2 regions of the Methylobacterium sp. Leaf100 genome follow, and region 1 is predicted to be linked to the other one. Evidence: predicted binding sites of a transcription regulator. Region 1 holds the regulator's gene; the other holds the start of a gene.
What was found. The regulator HrcA, encoded in region 1, represses chaperone genes, less so after heat shock. The targets are predictions, from matches to a motif close to GTTAGCACTCNCNNNNNGNGAGTGCTAAC.
Positions count from the first base shown of each region.

Region 1 (8,557 bases):
GGGCGCGACGCCGCCCGGCACCTACGATCTGCGCGAGCGCGAGGCCCTGTTCCACGGGGTGCGGGCGATCCGCCTCAACCCCGTGGGCGGCCCCGCCGCGATCCACGGCCGCGTCGGCCTCCTCGCCCACACCTACATGCTCGGACCGAGCGGCGCGTCCAACGGCTGCGTGGTCTTTCGCGATTACAACCGCTTCCTGCAGGCGTATCTCCGCGGCGAGGTCCAGCGCCTCGTGGTGGTGGCCGGCAACGGCCAGGACGGACCGCCCCTGAACGGGCGTCGCTACGGCTTGGCGAGCCGCTAGAGCATTTTCAAGCGAGGTGGATACCGGCTCGCGTGAAGAAAATGCGACCAAACAATAACTTAGCGAATTTTCCGTGATCCGAGGATCATGGAAAATACTCTAGGGTGCCGGCGGCTCCGGCCGCCCCCTCAGGCGGGCTCAGATTGGCCGCCGCAGGCAGGCCCGGGCCAGGAGCACGAAGGCCCGCGCCCGGTGGGAAAGGGCGTCGCCCGTTTGCCAATCGACGCCGTGCTTTTCTTCCGAAGAAATCTCCCCGAACGTCCGGTCGTGGCCGTCGGGCAGGAACAGGGGATCGTAACCGAATCCGCTGGTGCCGCGCGGGGACACGATCTGCCCGAACACCCGGCCCTCGAAGGTCTCGGTGTGGCCATCGGGCCAGGCGACGACGAGGGCGGAGACGAAGTGCGCCCGCCGCGTGGTGTCGCCGCGCTTCTCCATCTCGGCCGCGACCCGCGCCATGGCGCCGCCGAAATCCTTCGACTCCCCGGCCCAGCGGGCGGAGAACAGGCCCGGCGCCCCGTCGAGGGCGTTCACGCACAGGCCGGAATCGTCGGCGAAGGCCGGCAGGCCGGAGGCCTGGGCCGCCGCGTGCGCCTTGATGGCGGCATTCTCCGAGAACATGGTGCCGGTCTCGTCCGGTTCGGGCAGGCCGAGCTCGCCGGCCGAGACCGCCGCGATCCCGAAGGGCGCCAGCAATTCGCGCATCTCCACGAGCTTGCCGGCATTGTGGGTCGCGACGACGACCCGGCCCGAGAGGATGCGGTGCTGGCTCATGCGGAGGCCTTCTTGTCCGTGACGCGCTTGTCGGCGGGTTCGCGCGCGATGGTGTCCTTCTGGAGGGCGACGAGCCGCTCGGTGCCGCCCTTGGCCAGGCGCAGGAGCGCCATGAGCTCCTCTTCCGAGAACGGCTTGCCCTCGGCGGTGCCCTGGACCTCGACGAGGCCGCCCGAGCCGGTGACCACGAAGTTGGCGTCGGTCTCCGCCCCCGAATCCTCGGCGTAGTCGAGGTCGAGCACGGGCACGCCCTTGACGATGCCGCAGGACACCGCCGCCACGTGATCGCGCAGGGGATCGACGGAGATGATCGAGCGGGCGCGCATCCAGGCGAAACAATCGTGCAGCGCCACCCAGGCGCCCGTGATGGCGGCCGTGCGGGTGCCGCCATCGGCCTGGATCACGTCGCAATCGACGGTGATCTGGCGCTCACCCATGGCCGGCAGGTTGGTGACGGCCCTGAGACTCCGGCCGATGAGGCGCTGGATCTCCTGGGTGCGGCCCGACGGCTTCCCCGAATTCACTTCGCGCCGGGTGCGCTCGTGGGTGGCGCGCGGCAGCATGGAATACTCGGCCGTGATCCAGCCCTTGCCGGAGCCGCGCAGCCAGGGCGGCCCGCGCTCTTCCAGGGAGGCGGTGCACAGCACCTTGGTCTCGCCGAAGGTGACGAGGCAGGACCCCTCGGCGTAGCGGGCCACGGCGCGCTCGAGGGTGACGGTGCGCAGATCGTCGTTGGCGCGCTTCGAGGGCCGCATCGCCGCTCTCCCGGTTGAGTGTCAGGACGCGGCTCTTAGGCGCCGGGCGCGGCTGCGGCAACGCCCCGACCGAAAAGGGCGCCCACCGGGCGCCCCTCCGAACGTCTCTCAGTAGAAGTGACGACGGCCGTAGCCGTGGTGGTGACCGCGGTGATGACCGAAGTGACGGCCGTAATGGCGACCCCGGTGATGGCCGAAATGATTGCCGAAGTGGCGGCGGTGGCCGTAATGGCGGTGGTGATGACGGTGATGACGGCCATAGCCGCCGTACTGGACCTCCGTGAGGGCGGCAGCCGGGCCGGCGACCTCCGTCGAGACCATGGCGGGGGCCGCCTGGGCGCCTTGGGGCGCGGCGACGAACATGGCGCCGATCATGGCCAGCACGATGGCCAAGGACCGGATCAGACCGGAACGGGATGTGTTGCGCATATGGGACTCCTGACGCCACGCGGGGCCGGCCTTGCACGGACTTCGAGCTTGGCCGGACAGGTGAGCGGTGTGGAACGCACGATGGGCCCGGACGGCTTCATCGAAGCGCGATTTTTCTTTTGGCCCATCGTTCCTGAAGGGCGGATGAAGCGTGCCCTGCCCCGCCGCAGCCCGCGTTCCGATGCGGACGCGCGCCGCCGCCTTGTGCGAGGGCCCCCGCGCGGACACAATCGTGGCCCAGGAAAACCGTCGTGACCGAGCCCGCCCGCCCCTTCTCCGCATCCCAGCCGATGCATGTCCTCGCCGCGCCCAACGAGCGGGCGCGCGAGATTTTCCGGCAGATCGTGGAAAGCTACCTCACCACCGGCGAGCCGATGGGATCGCGCAACCTCGCGCGCATCCTGCCCATGACCCTGTCGCCGGCCTCCATCCGCAACGTGATGGCGGATCTGGAGCATTCCGGGCTCATCTTCGCGCCCCACGCCTCGGCCGGGCGGCTGCCGACGGAGCAGGGCCTGCGTTTCTTCGTCGATGCCATGCTCGAACTCGGCGATGTCGGCCAGGACGAGCAGGCGCGGATCGAGGCGCAGATGCGGGCGGCGGCCTCCGGCCACACCTTCGAGAGCGCGCTGGCCGAGGCCTCGACCCTGCTGTCGGGCATCTCGCGCGGTGCCGGCGTGGTGCTGACCACGAAGACCAACGTGCACCTGAAGCACATCGAGTTCGTGCGCCTCGACCCGGCCCGCGCCCTGGTGGTCCTCGTCTCCGACGACGGCTCGGTGGAGAACCGCCTCCTCGACCTGCCGCCCGGCCTGCCCGCGAGCGCCCTGCAGGAGGCCTCGAACTACCTCAACGCCCGCCTCCAGGGGCGCACCCTCGGGACCCTGCGGGCCGAGATCGAATCCGGCCGCCAGGCGATGAAGCGCGAACTCGACGTCATCACCGAGCGCCTCGTCGATGCCGGCCTCGCCGTCTCCGTCGGCCCGTCCGACGCGCGCCAGCTCATCGTGCGCGGTCAGGCCAATCTCCTGGACGACCTGCGGGCCGTCGAGGATCTCGAGCGCATCCGCCTGCTGTTCAACGACCTCGAGACCCAGAAGGACGTCATCGAACTCCTGTCCCGGGCCGAAGGCGGCGAGGGGGTCCGCATCTTCATCGGCTCGGAGAACAAGCTGTTCTCCCTGTCGGGCTCCTCGATGATCGCCGCACCCTTTCGCGATGGGGCCCAGAAGATCGTCGGCGTCGTGGGGGTGATCGGGCCGACGCGGCTCAACTACGCCCGGATCGTCCCGATGGTGGATTACACCGCCCGCGTCGTCTCGGGGCTGCTCGACCGCAGCAAGCGCTAAGACGAGAGCAAGCGCTTCAACGAGAAAAGGCGCCGCCTCGCGGCCGCGCCCTCCCCGTCTTCCAGATGAAGCCGCTCAGCCGCGGATCACGTCGACGATCTCGTAGGTGTCGGGATCGACGATGACGATGTCGTCGTCCACCAGCACGTAGCGGTAATCCTCGTATTCCGGCGCGATGCGGACGATGTCCGGCGGCAGGTCGTAGAGGGTGTAGCTGCGGGCGATGGCCGTGCCGACGGTGAGCGCGAAGGCGCCGGCCGCGAGACGCGGAATGCCGCGCCGGATCACGCTCTGGCGGAACTCCGTGCGCTGCGGCGCGCCGAGGCGGCCATAAGCGCCCCGGACCGCGCCCCGATCCCCGCGATCGCCCCGTGCGCCGCGATCGCCCCGGTCGCCGCGATCGCCGCGATCACCCCGGCCATCGCGATCCCCGCGATCGGCCTTGCCGTCCCGGTCCGTCCTACTATCCCGGTCGGCCTTGCCGTCCCGGTCGCCTCGACCGTCGCGGGCACCCCGCTCGCCGCGATCGGTCGCAGCGCCGCGATCCGGCTGACCGTCGCGGTCGGTCCGGCCCTCGCCGCGTCCGGCGCGGCCGTCTTCCGTGCCCCGGTTCGGGCCGCCCGCCGGGCTGCCGCGCTCGGCAGCACCGCCCCGCTCGGCAGCACCACCGCGCTCGCCGGCACCGCCGCCCACACCTGCGCCTCCTCCGGCCGGGCCGCCACGCTCGGCACCGGCGGCACCCGCCGCACCGGCGCCTGGGCCGCCGGCACCGCCGCGTCCGCCCCCTGCGCCACCCCCGGCTCCGCCGCCCGCACCGATGCCGGCGCCGCCATCACCGGCCCCACCGCCGGCCGCGCCGCCACCCGGGCCGCCCTGACCGAAGGCCGCCGTCGCGCCGATGACCAGGGCCGCGACCGCGACCGTGCTCCGAAAGAATTTGCTCATGGTTTTGTTTCCCGCCCCGTCGATGGACAGCGCCGTTCGGCGCCGATGCGCAGCCGCAACGAGGACGTCCCAGAAACCGTTCCGCATTTTCCCCGGATCGACTTGCGCGGGGACTTTCGTTCGGGCGCGAGAGGCCGAATGAAAGCTTGAGCGCAGATCTTCCACGGCCGCGTTGCCTGCGGTCATTTTGGCATCCGCCGGTGCTCTTGCGAATTTTTCCGCGGAGCTTAACGTCGCCGCACAGCAGGCCCGGGCGGGACCATGCTCAAAAAATAATGAGCCAATTCAACAACATCCCAAATAGAACAGGGGGAGACGCGCATGTCGGACGGTGCCGGAATCATGACGCCGAGGCTCGACGAGGCGGCGGACAACCGCCGCCGGATCAAGGCCATCGTCGCCTCGTCGTCGGGCAACCTCGTCGAGTGGTTCGACTTCTACTGCTACGCCTTCTTCGCCCTGTACTTCGCGCCGGTGTTCTTCCCCGAGGGCGACGACACCAGTCAGCTCCTGAAATCGGCGGCCGTCTTCGCCGTGGGCTTCTTCATGCGCCCCATCGGCGGGTGGCTGTTCGGGCGCCTCGCCGACCGCCTCGGCCGCAAGACCTCGATGATGATTTCGGTGCTGATGATGTGCGCCGGTTCGCTGATGATCGCCGTACTGCCGACCTACGCGAGCGTCGGCCACCTCGCCCCGGCCCTGCTGCTCCTGGCCCGGATGATCCAGGGCCTGTCGGTGGGCGGCGAGTACGGCACCAGCGCCACCTACATGAGCGAGATCGCCATCAAGGGCCGGCGCGGGTTCTTCGCCTCGTTCCAGTACGTCACCCTCATCGGCGGCCAGCTCCTGGCCTCCCTCGTGCTGATCGTCCTGCAGAGCGTGCTCACCGCCCAGCAGCTCACCGCCTGGGGCTGGCGCATTCCCTTCGTGATCGGGGCGCTCGCCGCCGTGGTCGCCCTGTACCTGCGCTCGTCGCTGACCGAGACCGCCACCAAGGCGGACATGAGCTCGAAGGAATCCGGCACCTTCGCGGCCCTGTTCAAGCATTGGCGCGCGTTCTGCGTGGTGCTGGCCTACACGGCCGGCGGCTCCCTGAGCTTCTACACCTTCACCACCTACATGCCGAAGTACCTGTTCAACACGGCGCATATCGACAAGATCACCGCTTCGCAGATCTCCACCGCCGCGCTGCTGGTCTACATGATCATCCAGCCGTTCTTCGGCTGGCTCTCGGACAAGATCGGCCGCAAGGCCAACATGCTGCTCTACAGCGGACTCGGCACCCTCATGGTGGTGCCCCTGATGACCACCATCGGCAGCACCACCAACCCGGTCCTGTCCTTCGCCCTGATCATGATCGGCTTGACCGTGATCAGCTTCTACACGGGCATCTCCGGTATCGTGAAGGCGGAGCTGTTTCCGACCCAGGTGCGGGCGCTGGGCGTGGGCCTGTCCTACGCCATCGCCAATTCCCTGTTCGGCGGCACCGCCGAGATGGTGGCGCTCTACCTGAAGCAGATCGGCTCGGAGAGTTCGTTCTTCTGGTACGTCACCGTGATGCTCGGGATCGCCTTCGTGGCCTCGCTGATCATGCCGAACCCCAAACGTCACGGTTATCTCGACGGCGACGGCACCGTCGAGGAGGCCCTGGGGGCGAAGGGGCGCGTGGTCCACGCCTGACCTCGGGCGGGCGTGGGCGCCGTGACGCTCACGCCGTCTCGCCCAGCATCGCCCGGCGCTGCCGATCGAGTTCCTCGGCGTAGCGCTTGAGGGTGTGGCTTTCGGTGAGGAGGCCGACGACGCGGCGGGTCTCCGGCCCGTCGACGACGGCGAGCGCCTCGCTCTCCGTGCGGTCGAAGGCGGCGGCCGCGGCCTTGGCGTTCATGCCGGGCGTCAGGACGTCGTCGGCGTGACGCAGGAGGTCGGCGAGGCCGGGCGGCGGGCCATCGGCGTCCCGGGCGGCGGCGTGGGCCTCCGGCACCCGGACGATGCCGGCGTAGCGACCTTCGCCATCCACCGCCACGACCCGCGAGGGCGATCCGAGGGGATGGTCCGTGAGAAAGGCCGTCAGCGGTAGGGAGACCGGCACGGTGGCGACCTCGCGGCGCATCAGGGTGTCCACGGTCAGGGTGCGGATCCAGCCGACGTCGTGGGCGCTGCGGATGCTCTCGCCGCGCAGGTGGAAGCGCCAGGTGGCGAAGGAGTAGCCGAAGGTTTTTCGCACGGCGAGCGAGGAGGCGATCACCGCCACGAGGACGAGGCCGGTGATGGGGAAGCTGCCCGTCAGTTCCAGGGCCAGGAACGTCATGGTGAGCGGGCCGCCGATGACCGCGACGGCGAGCGCGCTCATGCCGATCACCGCGTAGGCGAGCGGCGTCGGCGCGAAGGCGGCCAAGCCGGGCATCGCCCCCGAAAAGATCTCCCCGACGAGCGCCCCGAGGAACAGCGAGGCGAAGAACAGGCCGCCGCGAAACCCCGCGCCGATGGAGAGGGCCGACGCCGTCGCCTTGGCGGCGAACAGGAGCGCGAGGCCCCCGAGACCCATGCCCGCCCCGTGCGCGCCGAGATGCAGGTGCAGGGCCCCGTGCCCGCCCGAGAGAACCTGCGGCGAGACCGCGACCGCCAGGGCGCCGACGCAGAGCCCACCGAGGGCGGGGGCCAGCGGGGCGGGGATCCGGCTCGCACGGATGCCGGCCTCCACCAGGGTGACGCCGCGCATGATCACGATGCCGAGGCCGGCGCAGACGAGGCCGAGGCCCAGGACCGGCACGGTGTCGGCGCCGGTGATCGCCGTGCTGGTGAGGGCGTCGAGGCCGTTGACGGTGACCAGCGCCGGTTGGTCCACCAGGGCGCGGGCGACGACGCTGCCGCACAGGGCCGCCACCACCACGGGCGTCAGGGTGGCGATGGCGTAGGTGCCGATGATGAGTTCGAAGGCGTAGAACGCCCCCGTGAGCGGCGCCCCGAAGGCTGCCGCGATGGCGGCGGCCGCCCCGCAGCCGACGAGGGTGCGCTGGTCGCTCCGGCGCAGCTCGAACGACGCTCCGAAGCGTGCCGCGAGGCTGGCGCAGATCTGGGTATAGCCGGCTTCGAGGCCGACGGAGGCCCCCGACCCGTTCGAGATCATGTTCTGCAGGGCGACGAGCCCCGAGCCGCGTACCGACATCCGCCCGCCGTGGAGCGCATTGGCCTCGATGGGATCGACGACTGCGTGCGGGCGCCGTCCGTGCCGCCGGGCGATGGCCCGGGTAATGGTATGGGCGAGGAGGCCGAGCACGAGGCCGCCCGCCGCCGGGACGAGGAGCAGGGTCAGGGCCGGCACGTCGTGGCTCGCGCTCAGACGCATTCCGGGCGGCAGGCCGTAGAGCCACGCGCGCAGGACCTGCGTCGCCCCCTGCATGGCGGCCACCGTCGCGCCCGCGACGCAGCCGGCGAGGCCCGCCAGGGCGACGAGACCGATCTCGCTGCCCCGCACCGCCGCACGCGCGCGTGCGGGGACTTTCGCCAGCAGGCGAGCCCGGGCCAACAGGCGAGCCCGGGCCGGCACACGGGTGAGGATGGGGCGTGGCGTCATCATCGCGGGGGGCCGAACGGGTCGATCGAGGGGAATGGCTCCGGTTTAAGAGGGCCACGCCCGGGCGTCGATCGGTTTCCCGCGCGGTGCCTCGGCGGCCCTCTCCACACATTCTCCTCGCCCCGATGCGCAGCCGGCGCTTGAAAAGCGCTTCGGCTCGCGATACAGCCCCCTCAGTGCCGCCGTAGCTCAGTTGGTTAGAGCACCAGATTGTGGATCTGGGGGTCCCCCGTTCGAGCCGGGGCGGTGGTACCATAGAATTGCCTAACGTTTGCAAGGGGTTGGCTCAGGCCAGCCCCTTCTTCGTTGCTGGGGCCGGGCATGGTCGAGCGGAGCGCGCCGCGCATCGTGCCCGATCCGGCGGATCGAGCCCCGTGCGGATGCGGCCGGAGCGAGTTCCGGAGCTTGGCGCCCGGCCGACGTCGCG
Region 1 covers NZ_LMMW01000023.1:1,343-9,899, reverse strand. The annotation lists gene ASF25_RS12695 (DUF2778 domain-containing protein) at 1-304, shown strand, start outside; gene rdgB (RdgB/HAM1 family non-canonical purine NTP pyrophosphatase) at 443-1,078, opposite strand; gene rph (ribonuclease PH) at 1,075-1,833, opposite strand; gene ASF25_RS22730 (hypothetical protein) at 1,942-2,262, opposite strand; gene hrcA (heat-inducible transcriptional repressor HrcA) at 2,553-3,611, shown strand; gene ASF25_RS12670 (DUF1236 domain-containing protein) at 3,687-4,556, opposite strand; gene ASF25_RS12665 (MFS family transporter) at 4,878-6,236, shown strand; gene ASF25_RS12660 (chloride channel protein) at 6,265-8,130, opposite strand; tRNA gene ASF25_RS12655 (tRNA-His) at 8,309-8,385, shown strand.

Region 2 (8,557 bases), on a different contig from region 1:
AGGAGATAGCCGACGCCGTAGACCGAGATGAAGATCTTCAGGTAGGCCGAGATCTTGCCGGAGGCGAGCAGGATGCCCGCCATGGCGAGCCCGCTCAGGGACACGTAGAGGGGCGGTGCGGCGTCGCCGGGAAATGCCAGCAGGACGAGGGCGAACAACGCCGTCACGGCGGCTTGCAGGCCGAGGCCCGTCCTCAATACGGCCACGTGCGTCTTCTCCCCGTGCTGATCGTCGAGGCACCGCTTCCGCGGCATGCCGGAACCCGGGAGTGACGGCGGGTCGTGGCGAGATCGTGGCCGGACGGGTGCCTGATCGGACGAAAATCCTGGCCCGTGTGTTCTATTGCCAATCCCAGTCGCCGTAGCCCGGCTCGCGGCAGCGATAGCCGATGGGGCATTCCGGGTTGTCGCGGGTCGGCACGAAGCGCAGGTCGGCGATCTCCGAGAGTTCGCAGAAGCTGCGGTCGCGCACGAAGCGCTGGAAGGTCTGGTTGCCGGTGTCGAGGAGGATCGCCCCCTGGCGCTTCACCAGCGCCATGGCGTCGGCGCAGGCCATGCGGGCGGTCGTCCCGGTGGTCTGGGCGCTCGCCGGCGTCGCCAGGACGACGCAAAGGGCGAGGGCGAAACATCTCGTCACGATGGCGGGGCGCCGTTCCGGTGATTTGCTGAGCCCAAGCATGGCAGTTTCCGCCGGGCGCGAAAAGGGCCGCGCCCCGCCTTGCCGTCCGGTTGCCGCAATCGGGCGCTCTATCCACCGCTGTTGCGCCAGAGCGCGCGCCGATCGTCGGACGGAACGGGTACAGAGGCAGCCATGTCGGGACTTTCGATCCTCAACCTCGAAGCCGTGCGCGCCGCGCCCGTGTCGCGCGAGCCCTACACGTTTTTCCTCGGCAACGACGTCCTCGACCGCGCGGCCATCGACGAAATCCGGCAGGACTTCCCGGCGATTGCCAAGCCGGGTTACCTCACCGTGGACGAGGTGGCGCTCAAGGGCCGGTTCAAGGCGCTCATCGACGAATTGGAGAGCGACGAGTTTTCCCGCATCATGGGCGAGAAGTTCGGCATCGACCTCGTCTCGTGCCCGCGCCTCACCACCATCATGAAGAAGAGCCAGCCGAAATACGGATCGATCCACACCGACGGGCCGTCGAAGGTGATGACGATGCTGATCTACATGAACGATGCCTGGGACGCGCCCGCCGCCGGGCGCCTGCGGGTGCTCTACGACGGCCGGAACTACGAACCCTTCGCCGTCGAGGTGCCGCCCACCATGGGCACGATGTTCGCCTTCCTGCGGTCCGACAATTCCTGGCACGGCCACGAGCCGTTCGAGGGCGAACGCCGGGTGGTACAGGTCGCCTGGGTCAAGGACGCGGCCGAACTTGAGCGCAAGAAGAAGCGCAACCGGACGGCGCAGTTCCTGAAGGGCATCTTCGGGCGCTGAAACCCGGGCGGCCGGACACCGGTCGCATCGGACATCGTCTTCCTGGCTCGGACCGCTTCAGGGCGATCCGGGCCATTTTCTTGGGTAGGGGGATCGGCGATACGACAGCCGACGTCGCCCCGCGATCACCATGCTCCCGGCGTGGACGCGGAGTGGCGACGCCCGAGACTGCCAAGGGTGTGTCCCACGCTCTCGGCCACGAAAAAGGGGCCGCCTCTCGGCGACCCCCTCTATCAAGTTCGGCTCAAGAGGCTCGGACTTTTAGAAGTCCATGCCGCCCATGCCGCCGCCCATGCCGCCGCCGCCCGGCATACCGCCGCCGGCGCTGTCCTTCTTCGGAGCATCGGCGATCATGGCTTCCGTGGTCACCAGCAGGCCGGCGATGGAGGAGGCATCCTGCAGGGCGGTCCGCACGACCTTGGCCGGGTCGACGATGCCGGCCTGGATCATGTCCACGTACTCTTCGGTCTGGGCGTTGAAGCCGTAGGTGATCGAAGAGGTGTTGTCGGTGATCTTGCCGACGACGATGGAGCCTTCGACGCCGGAGTTGGCGGCGATCTGACGGATCGGCGCCTCGAGGGCCTTCAGCACGATCTTGATGCCGGCCTGGACGTCCGGGTTGTCGCTCTTGAGGGCGCGGACGGCCTCGCGGGCGCGGAGGAGGGCGGTGCCGCCGCCGGGGACGATGCCCTCTTCCACCGCAGCGCGGGTGGCGTTGAGCGCGTCGTCGACGCGGTCCTTCTTCTCCTTGACCTCGACCTCGGTCGCGCCGCCGACGCGGATGACCGCGACGCCGCCGGCGAGCTTGGCCAGACGCTCCTGGAGCTTCTCACGGTCGTAGTCCGAGGTGGTCTCCTCGATCTGCGCCTTGATCTGGGCGACGCGGGCCTCGATGTCCGACTTCTCGCCGAGACCGTCGATGATCGTGGTGGTCTCCTTCTCGATGCGGATGCGCTTGGCGCGGCCGAGCATCGGCAGGGTGACGTTCTCGAGCTTGATGCCGAGGTCCTCGGCGATCATCTGACCCTGGGTCAGGATCGCGATGTCCTCGAGCATGGCCTTGCGGCGATCGCCGAAGCCCGGAGCCTTGACGGCCGCGACCTTGAGGCCGCCGCGCAGCTTGTTCACCACGAGGGTGGCGAGCGCCTCGCCCTCGATGTCCTCGGCGATGATGACGAGGGGCTTGCCCGTCTGCACCACGGCCTCGAGCACCGGCAGCATCGCCTGGAGCGACGAGAGCTTCTTCTCGTGGATGAGGATGTAGGGGTCCTCGAGCTCGGCGACCATCTTCTCCGCGTTGGTGATGAAGTACGGGGAGAGGTAGCCGCGGTCGAACTGCATGCCCTCGACGACGTCGAGTTCGGTCTCGGCGGTCTTGGCCTCCTCGACGGTGATGACACCCTCGTTGCCGACCTTCTGCATGGCATGGGCGATCATCTCGCCGATTTCCTTGTCGCCGTTGGCCGAGATGGTGCCGACCTGGGCGACTTCCTCGGACGAGGCGACCTTCTTGGCGCGGCTCGTGATGTCCTCGACGGCGGCCTTCGTCGCGAGGTCGATGCCGCGCTTGAGGTCCATCGGGTTCATGCCGGCGGCGACGTACTTGGCGCCTTCCCGGACGATGGCCTGGGCTAGCACGGTGGCGGTGGTGGTGCCGTCGCCCGCGATGTCGTTGGTCTTCGAGGCCACTTCGCGCACCATCTGGGCGCCCATGTTCTCGAACTTGTCGGAAAGCTCGATCTCCTTGGCGACGGTGACGCCGTCCTTGGTGATGCGCGGCGCACCGAAGCTCTTCTCGATGACGACGTTACGACCCTTGGGGCCGAGGGTCACCTTCACTGCGTCGGCCAGGATATCGACGCCGCGCAGCATCTTCTCGCGGGCGTCGGAGCCGAAACGGACTTCTTTCGCTGCCATGTTCAAATCCTCATGCGGTGGGAAGCCCCGAGGCGCTCAGAGTTGAAGCGCGCTCAAAGGGCTCGGGTAGGGGGACGAAGGAAGAGGGCAGATCGCCGTTCAGGCGACGACGCCCATGATGTCGGATTCCTTCATGATCAGGAGATCCTGACCGTCGATCTTGACCTCGGTGCCGGACCACTTGCCGAACAGCACGCGATCGCCGGCCTTGACGTCGAGGGGATTGATGCGGCCGGCCTCGTCGCGGGCGCCGGGGCCGACGGCGACGATCTCGCCCTCTTGCGGCTTCTCCTTGGCGGTGTCGGGGATGATGATGCCCCCCTTGGTCTTCTCTTCGCCTTCGATACGGCGAACGACGACACGGTCGTGCAGCGGACGGAACTTCATGAGCTGCCCTCTTGCTCTAAATTCATGGATGGCGTTGATGCGGCGCGGCAGCGCGCTCAACCCAGGCCGTTAGCACTCTCGATCGGTGAGTGCCAACGATGCCGCGGAGGTAGGCGCATGCCTTGCGTGAGTCAAGACTGTCGCAGGTCGGCGCGACGGTTGCGCGACGGCAATTCTCTCCCGATCCGCTCCGCCACGGACCAATCATCCCCGATGATCAGCCTTCATGGACCACAGGGTGCGGTCGGGTCCCCCGCCACCGACGGCGCCGGACCGATGCCTGCCGCCACGGTGTGGATCGACCTCGACGACCCGAGTGCCGAGGAGGCGCAGCGCATCGAGGACGCGACGGGCATCCGCGTCCCATCGCGAAAAGCCCTCAGCGAGGTGGAGAATTCGAGCCGGCTGCGGCGTCTCAAGAACGGCTTCTCGCTGTCGACGCCGATGATCACCTTCGACAAGGTCGATTCGTTGTTGAAGCCCCTGGGGTTCGTCCTGACCAAGGACCACCTCGTAACCGTGCGGTTCCACGATCTGCGCGCGTTCGCGGAGGTGAAGAAGCGCATCGCCGAGGGCGACGGCCCGTCCACCACGAGCACGGAGATCTTCCTCCTGCTCATGGAGGAGTTGGTCGACAGCCTCGCCGATTCCCTGGAGGACATGGGCGCCGATCTCGATGCCCTCTCGACCCGAATCTTCGACTTCGACGTGCGGGGCGGCGCGCCCGCCAGCGACGACAAGCTCAAGACCCAGACGCCGCGACGGCGCGATCTGGCGCTCCGCCGGATCCTGCGCGGCATCGGCCGGCGCGGCAAGGCGCTCGGCAAGATCCGGTCCAGCCTGCTCGGTCTCGAACGCATCGTCCCCTTCGTCGCCAACGAGTGCGAGCACCTGCTCGGCGCCGAGCAGGTGCCGCGCTTCGAGGCCGTGCGACGGGACATCGCCTCCCTCGACGAGTTCGAGATCCGTCAATCGGAGAACGTCCAGTTCCTCCTCGACGCCACCCTCGGCCTCATCAACATGGAGCAGAACAACACCTTCCGGGTGCTGACCGTGGTCTCGGTCGTGGGCATTCCGCCGACCCTCGTGACCTCACTCTACGGCATGAATTTCAAGCACATGCCCGAACTCGATTGGGCCTACGGCTATCCCTACGGCCTCGCCCTCGTGGTTCTCAGCGCCCTCGTGCCGATCGTGTTCTTCCGCATGCGGGGGTGGTTCTGAGGATCGTCACGCCGGGCGGTTGACGGATTCTTTGCGCACCTCCGCTTAGGGTCCAGCCAAAGGCGCGAGCGCCCCGCTCGGCGCAAGGCTGCCCGTTCCCGCCATGGCCGTGATCTGCGCCTTCGTCCTCAACGCCGGGCTGAACTTCGTGCTCGGCCTGCTCATCGCGAAGCTGCTGGGCCCGGCGGATTTCGGTCTGTTCGCGCTGGCCACCGCCGGCGCCATCGTGGCCAACACGGTGCTGTTCGAGTGGCTGCGCCTGTCGGCGACGCGGTTCTACTCGGCCCGCGTCCGCGATCAGGAGCCGTGGATCCGCCAGGGTCTCGACCGGGCCTACGCCGTACTCGGCGCCGGGCTCCTCGCCGCCGCCCTGGTCTGCGCCGGATTCGGCATGGAGGCGGGGCCCGAGAGCCGCGCGGCCATCACGGCGGGCGCGGGCGTGGCCGCCTTCGGGATCGGAGTGTTCGACTACCACGCGGCGCTCGCCCGCGCCCGCTTCGACGGTGGCCTCTATTTCCGGCTGGTGGCGATCAAGAACGCCTTGGCCTTCGTGCTCATGGCCGGCACGGCGTGGCTCCTGCCCCAGCCGGCCTGGGTGCTCGCCGCGGCGGGCCTGAGCCAGTTCCTCGCCGCCGCGATCCTATGGCGGCCCATGCGCGATCCCGTGAGCCCGCGCCTGCGCGTGCGCCTCGCCGAGACCTGGCGGCTGTTCCTCGCCTACGGCCTCCCCTTGATCGCCGCCAACGCCATCTACCAGCTGCTGCCGTTCCTCAATCGCGGCACCATCGCGGCCCAGGCCGGGCTGGCCGAGGCCGGCTACTTCGCCCTCGCGGCCGACGTCACCACGCGCAGCATCGGCACGCTGGGCACCGCCCTCGACCTCCTGCTGTTCCAGCTCGCAGTGCGCGTCGAGGAGGAGGAGGGCCGCGCGGCCGCCGAGGCCCAGGTCGGGCGCAACGTCGGCGTGGTGGTCGCCCTGCTGCTGCCCTGCGCCGTCGGGTTCTGGGCGATCCTTCCCGCCCTCCAGGCCCTGGTGGTGCCGGAGGCCTATCGCGGCCCATTCGCGAGCTATGCCGGGCTGATGATCCCGGGCTTCTTCTGCCTCGCCATGATGAACTTCGCCCTCAATCCGATCTTCCAGATCCGCCGCAGGACCCTGCCGGTGATCGCCGCCGCCCTGGTGGGCCTCGCCGTCGACGCCCTCGGCCTGTGGCTGCTGCCGCCGCTCATGGGACCGGAAGGCATCGCGGCGGCGCAGACGGCGGGTCTCGCCGCCGCCACCGGGTTCCTGGCGCTCCGGGCGCTCACGGGGCCGCAGCGCCTGCGCCTGCCGTGGCGCGATCTCCTGATGGCCGGTATCGCCTGTGCGGCCATGGCCCTGTGCCTCTTACCCCTGCGCCATCTCGAGCCCGTGCGGGCCCTCGCGGTCAGCCTGCCCGTCGGCTTCCTCGTCGTCGGAGGGTTCACCTGGGTCCTGGACATCGCCGGCCTGCGCACCCTCATCGCAGCCCGCCTGGCGGCGCGGCGCGCAGGACCGTCGAAGGCGGGAACCGGACGCACCGGACCGGATGCAATCGCGAACGATTCTCATTAGGATCGGACCACAAAACACGAAGACGGACCGGGCACGCCGCCCGGCCAGGGCGGGAAACGATGCGGTCATACGAGCCTCACGACGCGGATGCGGCGGCGGACATCGTCCGCGCGGCCGCCGACCGGGCGGAGCGCCTGCGCCTCGTCGGCGGCGGCACCAAGGCGGGGATCGGCCGCCCGGCCGGGAATCCCGCATCCGAGGACGAGGCGACGCTGTCCACCGCCGGATTGTCGGGCATCACCCTCTACGAACCGGCCGAGATGGTGGTCTCGGCGCTCGCCGGCACACCGCTCGCCGAGGTGCAGGCCCTGCTCGCCGGGCGCGGCCAGATGCTGCCCTTCGAGCCCATGGACCATCGCGGCCTGATGGGGACGCACGGCACGCCGACCTTCGGCGCGGTGGCATCCACGAACAATTCCGGCCCCCGCCGCATCAATGCCGGGGCGGCCCGCGACAGCCTCATCGGCGTGCGCTTCGTCAACGGACGCGGCGAGATCATCAAGTCCGGCGGTCGGGTGATGAAGAACGTCACCGGCCTCGATCTCGTGAAGCTCATGGCCGGCGCCTGGGGCACCCTCGGGCTGCTCACGGAGGTCACCTTCAAGGTGCTGCCGGTGCAGGAGCGAGTGTCGACCCTGGTGTTCTCAGGCCTCGACGATGACCGGGCCGTCGCCGCCCTCTCGGCCGCCCTCGGCTCGCCGTTCGAGCTCACGGGCGCCGCCCACCTGCCGGCCGGGATCGGCGGCCCCGAAGCCCGCACCGCCATGCGGGTCGAGGGGTTTTCGGATTCGGTCGCCTATCGGCTCGGTGAACTGACGAAGCTGCTCAAGCGCTTCGGTGCGCCCGAGATCGTCGAGGGCGACACCGGCACCGCCCTGTGGACCGGTATCCGCGACGCCGCCCCCCTGGCCGAGCCGGCGGATGCCGCCATCTGGCGTCTCTCCACCGCCCCGACCTGCGGCCCCGCCCTGGCAGCCGCCATCGCGGCGGAGCGCGACGCGCGGTGGTTCTACGATTGGGGCGGCGGCCTGATCTGGCTCGCGACCGCGGCCGAGGGCGATGCCGGGGCCGCGACCGTGCGGGCGGCGGTGAAGGCGCAGGGCGGCCACGCCACCCTGGTGCGCGCGCCCGACGCCGTGCGCGCCGCCGTGCCGGTGTTCGAGCCCCTGTCCGAGCCGCTGATGCGGATCACGGCGGGTCTCAAGGCGGCGCACGACCCACTGGGCGTGTTCAATCCGGGCCGGATGTACGCGGAGATCTGACGTCGCCGCGACATTCTTACCCGCAGGCATCGGCCTTGGGTTCCGGCTATCAAAAACCGGCCTGCCAGTGTTTGGAGCGATTCCAAAGGCTCGGCAGACCCTCCGTTCCGCTCTAAGGTACGGGCGAAGACGACGGGGCCGCCATGCCGATGGTGTGAAGCGGCACCGCGATGGGTGGATTCAGGAACACGCCGTGCAGACCAGTTTCAGCCTGACGCAGCTCGCCGATCCCGCCATGGCGGCCTCGGAAAAGATTTTGCGGACCTGCGTCCATTGCGGTTTCTGCACCGCCACCTGCCCGACCTACCTGCTGCTGGGCGACGAACTCGACAGCCCGCGTGGCCGCATCTACCTCATCAAGGACATGCTGGAGGGCAACAAGCCCGCCGTGCCGGAGGTGGTCAAGCACATCGACCGCTGCCTGTCGTGCCTGTCCTGCATGACGACATGCCCCTCGGGCGTGCACTACATGCACCTCGTCGATCACGCCCGCGCGCATATCGAGGAAACCTATACGCGGCCCTTCGGGGACCGGGCGCTCCGGGCGGTGCTGGCCTTCGTGCTGCCCTATCCCAACCGTTTCCGACTGGCTTTGCTCGGCGCCAAGCTCGGGAGCCCGTTCCGCCCCCTGGTGGCGCGGGTGCCCGGCCTCGGCAACCGGCTCGCCGCCATGCTGGATCTCGCCCCGGCCGAATTGCCGAACCGCAACCGCACCGACCGGCCCGGCACC
Region 2 covers NZ_LMMW01000063.1:83,680-92,236, forward strand. The annotation lists gene ASF25_RS21235 (ABC transporter ATP-binding protein/permease) at 1-206, opposite strand, end outside; gene ASF25_RS21240 (hypothetical protein) at 340-678, opposite strand; gene ASF25_RS21245 (2OG-Fe(II) oxygenase) at 811-1,443, shown strand; gene groL (chaperonin GroEL) at 1,705-3,360, opposite strand; gene groES (co-chaperone GroES) at 3,460-3,747, opposite strand; gene ASF25_RS21260 (magnesium transporter CorA family protein) at 3,961-4,971, shown strand; gene ASF25_RS21265 (lipopolysaccharide biosynthesis protein) at 5,075-6,565, shown strand; gene ASF25_RS21270 (FAD-binding protein) at 6,625-7,827, shown strand; gene ASF25_RS21275 (heterodisulfide reductase-related iron-sulfur binding cluster) at 8,021-8,557, shown strand, end outside.
Region 2: the regulator HrcA is predicted to act here: its motif matches at 3,816-3,844, upstream of groES (co-chaperone GroES).